Spirulina subsalsa PCC 9445: one gene and its partner. The protein of the gene in region 2 binds, or shares a complex with, the protein of the main gene of each other region. Links are inferred from orthologs where the notes say so. Each region holds a gene or a part of one and is shown on either strand. Other genes may lie near its edges.

Evidence for each region. Proteins that work in one complex are often made in the same cells at the same time.
Region 1: the proteins of arsC (region 2) and trxA are in contact, whole or in part, in an NMR structure (PDB 2IPA), measured with the Bacillus subtilis proteins. The link is inferred for Spirulina subsalsa PCC 9445 from one-to-one orthologs.

Annotation. Positions count from the first base shown.
Region 1 is NZ_JH980292.1:3,322,713-3,325,554, reverse strand. What follows is about bases 1-2,837. They hold trxA (thioredoxin), read left to right. Parts: upstream 1-1,178; coding sequence 1,179-1,496; downstream 1,497-2,837. Other genes in these bases: SPI9445_RS0115095 (LOG family protein), read left to right, coding at 1,809-2,837; SPI9445_RS30650 (hypothetical protein), read left to right, coding at 183-794; SPI9445_RS25765 (pentapeptide repeat-containing protein), read right to left, coding at 1-166. Also shown: more of SPI9445_RS0115095, read left to right, coding at 2,838-2,842. UniProt on the Bacillus subtilis protein: Participates in various redox reactions through the reversible oxidation of its active center dithiol to a disulfide and catalyzes dithiol-disulfide exchange reactions.
Region 2 is NZ_JH980292.1:1,057,530-1,060,386, reverse strand. Bases 2-2,853 are described here. They hold arsC (arsenate reductase, glutathione/glutaredoxin type), read right to left. Parts: upstream 1,703-2,853; coding sequence 1,301-1,702; downstream 2-1,300. Other genes in these bases: arsB (ACR3 family arsenite efflux transporter), read right to left, coding at 2,323-2,853; arsH (arsenical resistance protein ArsH), read right to left, coding at 1,715-2,326; SPI9445_RS0105110 (Ycf34 family protein), read left to right, coding at 943-1,191; SPI9445_RS0105115 (LemA family protein), read left to right, coding at 2-736. In the rest of the region: more of SPI9445_RS0105115, read left to right, coding at 1-1; more of arsB, read right to left, coding at 2,854-2,857. UniProt on the Bacillus subtilis protein: Catalyzes the reduction of arsenate [As(V)] to arsenite [As(III)]. In vitro, can dephosphorylate para-nitrophenyl phosphate (pNPP).

The DNA of each region.
Region 1 (2,842 bases), 2.3 Mb from region 2 along the record:
TGGCGTTGCTCAGGTCGCTGCCTCTGAGGTTGGCTTGAAAGAGGTTGACTTCGCTCAAGTCTACTCCGGTGAGGATGAGAAAACTTAGGTCGATGCCTGCGAGGTCTAGACCGTGAAAATCGGTTTCTCCAGTCTGATAGTTTTGTAATAAAGCTTCCCTGTCCATACCCCTGTTTGCCCTTATGAAAACCCTACTGGTGTTCTGTTTGGTGGTGTTGATCAATGGCTATGGCACCCCTGCCTATAGTCTACCCTTATTCTCTGCTGTCCCGATCGGGGGGGAAAGGGTTTCTCGGTTAGGTTTAGATGTGTTACCGGAGGGGTTTCAGCTGTTGCCGGGGGTGCTGTTGGGTCGGGTGGAGGGACGGGTGGAGCAGTTGGGGGAGGTGCTGGAGGAGGGGGGATGGCAGGGGGAGGAGGTGTTTGTTTATTTCCATCCTCGGACGCTGGAGTTGGTGTTAGGGATGGTGGGAGGGGTGGAGGATGTGGGGCGGTTTGATGACTATTTGTCTGAGTTTGAGAATCCGGCGCAACGGGGGGATTTTTTAAGGAAGCTGCAAGGGAAGATGGGGGGGGAACGGCTGAGTTGGGAGGGCTATGAGTATCGGCGGGATTTGGGGGGGGTGGGCGATCGCTCAACAGGAATGAATGTCTCTCTAAACCTTGTGAATCAACGGTTTACGGGGGAGGTTTTGGTGTTTCGGCGCGATCGCATGGCCGCCTTACTGGTCGTTTTAAACCGTGAGGATCATTGGCCCGAGGTGAGGGTTAAGGCGATCGCATCTCAACTCTAAGCTATTTTGATCCTCACAGTAAGCAAAACTAATTGGTTTTTTCCTTAAATTGATGGAAAAAACCAACCTGTCGCTTACAATAGAAGAAGCGGAGACGAATGTTTCCGTTCACTCCTCACACCACTTATCCGCCCGGACAGAGTTCGGGCGGTTTCTTTTGGGAGTTAGCTCCTTTAGGGGATTAACCCTTCTCCTTACTCTTTTTACACCCTTCCGGTTCCGAGTCCATTTGCCCTTGACAAAGCTGAAGTTTTGTGATAGGCAGACGAATTATTATTAAATTATGTTGATTGTATACTTTATTGACCCAAAGTGGACAAGGATTGCTATGGTAGAATTTCCTACAAGTCAAAAAGCTAGAAGATAGGCAAGGAATCCTGTGTTATGGCAGATTCAGTTACAGATAGCACCTTTAAGGAAGTCGTTCTAGATAGTGAGATTCCGGTGCTAGTCGATTTTTGGGCCCCTTGGTGCGGTCCTTGTCGGATGGTTGCACCGGTTGTGGATGAAATAGCGGATCAATACGAAGGTCAAGTCAAAGTTGTCAAACTCAACACTGACGAAAACCCCAATGTTGCCAGCCAGTACGGAATTCGCAGTATTCCCACCTTGATGATTTTCAAAGGCGGTCAACGGGTCGATATGGTGGTAGGTGCTGTTCCGAAAACGACACTCTCCAATACTTTGGAAAAACATCTTTAGAGGAAAAAAGCGATTTTCGTTCCGAGACGCTTCGCGATTCTCCTTCCGAGACGCTTCGCGAGCGCATTTTAGGGGGAATGGTCAGTTATTCTCATCCCCCGGTTTTTCATCTTAAGTTTTGTTAAAAGTGCTTGGGCTGTTTTCAGACTAAGCATTTTTATTTGGGTCGCATTTTTATTTGGGTCGCATTTTTATTTGGGGCGCATTTTTATTTGGGGCGCATTTTTATTTGGGGCGGTTGACTTGGATTTTGATTGCTCCCCTCTACCCAAAATTCAGGTATAATGGGGATTCGCCGAAATAATAGACTTCATGGCTGTGTCACCTTCATCTTATTCCGATTCAGAATCCTTTGCTGCCGCCCTGCATGATCTGGCGAACCGCTTACCAGACCTCAAACATGGCAAATATATTCAACGGGCTTTAACTGTCTTGATGCGTTTGACAGGGGAAGAAGTAGACCGCTTAGACTGGAAAATCCTCAGTGCGGCCATGCAGGACTTAGAAGGGGGCTTTCAGACTTTTTACCCCTACCGTCACATCCGCAAAGTCAGTGTTTTCGGATCAGCCCGTACACCCGTGGATAAGCCCATTTACCAGATGGCTGTAGACTTTTCTCGCCGGATGACCGAACAGGGCTTTATGGTCATCACAGGGGCAGGAGAGGGCATTATGGCCGCCGGGAATGAAGGGGCAGGCCGCGACAATTCTTTTGGTTTAAATATTAACTTGCCCTTTGAACAGGGATCGAATCGCTACATTGAAGGGGATACCAAATTAGTCCAGTTTAAGTATTTTTTCACCCGTAAATTATTTTTCTTGCGGGAAAGTGATGCGATCGCCCTTTTCCCCGGCGGATTTGGCACCCTTGACGAAGCCTTCGAGAGTCTCACCCTCTCCCAAACCGGGAAATATGGACCCGCTCCCATTGTATTTATTGACAATCCCGGAGGAGACTATTGGCAATCCCTCGACCGACATATTCGAGATCATTTGATTACCAACGGTTTAGTAAGTCCGAACGACCCCAGTATTTACACGATTACGGACGATTTAGACCAAGCTTGTTCCACCATCAGCAATTTTTACCGGGTATACCATTCCAGCCGTTATGTCAATCATTTGTTCGTCATGCGTCTAAACTCAGAACTGTCTGATCAAACAGTCGAACAGTTAAACAGAGACTATGCCGATTTATTAGTGAAAGGTCGTATCGAAAAAAGCGCCGCCCTTCCCGCAGAAAAAGGAGACGACACGGAGAATTTACCCCGTTTAGTGTTTGAGTTTAATCAAAAAAGTGCCGCCCGTCTAGGGCAAATGATCCGACAGATTAACGAATTGGGAGC
Region 2 (2,857 bases):
ATTAGCAGATGAAGTGTTAGAAGTTGCGTCTCGGTTGTATCAAGAAACGCAAAGTAGTTATTCTCTGAATCAGTTGGAACAAGCGGGATCAGAGGTTTCGATTCCGCCAGAATTTATTCAAAAGGCGATCGCACAAGTAGAAGCCCGACAGAAACAAGCGGCGATCGCCAAACAAGAAAAAGATCAGCGTAAAGTCGCCCTAACCTATGGGGGGATTGCGGTTGGGGTGATGGTGCTATTGTGGGGAATCTTCACCTACAATGGTATGGCAGAACGTCAACAACAAGCGGAGGCGGCTTGGGCCCAGGTGGAAAATCAACTGCAACGACGGGCGGATTTAATCCCCAATTTATTGGCAGTCACTCAGGCACAAGCGCAACAAGAACAAGAAATTGTGCGTTTATTAACCCAGTCGAGAGAGCAGTATTTACAGGCTAATTCTCAACAAGAAAAAATGGCTGCAACGACTGAAATGAATCGGGCGATTGGACAGTTTAATCAATGGGTTATTTCTCAGCCTGAATTAGGTTCATCTCGGGTTTTTATTGGGCTGCAAGATGAGTTAGCGGGAACGGAAAATCGCATTGCTACGGAACGACTACGATATAATCGAGCGATTCAACAATATAATCAATTTGTGGGACGCTTTCCTAATTCAATTCTGGCAGAAATTGGGGGATTCCAGGCCAAGCCCTATTTTCAAGCCGAGAATACAGAATTGCCAAGAATTGAATAGAGTTTTCACCCAGTGGACACTCTGCGGGATGCTCGGGGAATTTCTGAGGATTTGAGGCATTTTGCGTCAGATTGGGTAGGTTTTCGGCTTCTGTAGTTAGCCCTTGCGCCACAGTTCGGGAAAAATCCTGTTAGAATTGAGCAAACTTGAATCAGTTGTTTTAACCCGAAAGATTGTTTGCAGATTGTTCAGTGGGAGCAGAACCCATGTGTATTTGTATTAATTGTCATTATGTGGATCGCTGTATAACCTATCATGCCGTGGAACACCAACATCAACAACCCCATTTAACGGAAAATCCTACCTTTGAACCCCAAGAACCCTCAATTAATGTCAATATTCGACCGCAAGAGGACTATATTGAGATGGAATGGGATGTTGTGGGGTGTGAGAGTTTCTTAGAGGAAGCGGGGAAATGGATGAAATTACGCCCCGGTGAACCTGTTCCTACCTAGCTCAGAGGGTGCGTCAGCCCTTAAGATGCTCCTTGTCGTCTTCTGTTAATCCATCACGACTGGGACGCTTTCATTTTGCTTGACGCACCGTTTACTGAACCAAGCCCAACTAGACTGACTGTTTCAGGTTCTCGATTAACTGTTCCACCCGGGCTTTCACTTCATCCCGTACCCGAGGGAAAATCTCCGGTTGTTCAGCCGGATCCTCCAGTTGCCAATCCTCAAACACCTCCCGCGTCAACCATTCTGGGGGTAAACTCACCCCACAGCCACAAAGGGAAATCACCACATCAAAATCTTCCGGTTTAAAGTCTCCTAACGCTTTAGACTCTTGCTCTCGGATATCAATGCCGATTTCGTCCATGGCAGCGATCGCACCCGGATTGACCTGACTGGCCTCTAATCCTGAACTGGTAATACTTACCCCCTCCCCCGCTAACCGTTTAGCGAAGGCCTCCGCCATTTGGGAGCGGGCCGAATTCTTCTTACAAACAAACATCACGCGCTTCATTTGGCTTTCCTTTTATCCTTGATTGGCTTTCCGTTCGCTGTAGCGGTCTGTGAGATAATCCACCTTATCCCGCAATAACAGCGTGAATTTATACAGTTCCTCCATCACATCCACCACGCGATCGCGGTAAGGAGAATTTTTCATCGTTCCATCCTCATTAAACTCTTGATAAGCTTTAGCCACCGAAGACTGATTAGGAATGGTAAACATCCGCATCCAACGGCCTAAAATGCGCAGAGTATTCACCGCATTAAACGACTGGGACCCCCCACTCACCTGCATCACCGCCAAGGTTTTCCCCTGAGTAGGTCGCACAGCACCGATATTCAAAGGAATCCAATCAATTTGATTTTTCAAAATCCCGGTGATATTGCCGTGCATTTCCGGGGAAGACCAAACTTGACCCTCGGACCACTGACTTAAAGCGCGCAACTCCTGCACCTTGGGATGGGATTCCTCCACTTGTCCCCGCAGAGGTAAGTCGTGGGGATGGAAAAACTTGACCTCGGCTCCCATATCCGTGATAATGCGCGCTGCCTCCTCCGCTAACAGGCGACTGTAGGAACGCTCGCGCAGGGAGCCGTATAAAAACAAAATGCGGGGGGGGTGATCAAAATTGCTCATAGACAGTCTTTCAAACAACGAGGATCCAATAAAGTCGCCTTTTCCGGTTCACGGGGGAACCAAAAGGCCGTCCGTTTGCAAAACTCCACTAACATCAACATGACGGGAACTTCAATCAGTACCCCGACGACCGTAGCTAAGGCAGCACCAGAATTTAGACCAAACAACATCACCGCCGTTGCGATCGCCACTTCAAAATGATTACTCGCCCCAATCAACGCCGCCGGAGCCGCATCCTCATAGGACATTTTCAATTTTAAAGCCGCCACATAAGCGATTAAGAAAATGAAATTAGTTTGGATAAACAACGGCACCGCAATCAGCAAAATATGCAGAGGATTTTCAATAATTACATCCCCCTTAAAAGCAAAAAGCAACACCAACGTTAGTAACAAAGCCGTCACGGCAACAGGACTTAGATAGTTTAAGAAAACTTGCTCAAACCAAGCCTTACCCTTATGCTTCATAATCCAATAACGGCTATACATTCCTGCCGCCAAAGGTAAACCCACATAAACAAACACCGACAAA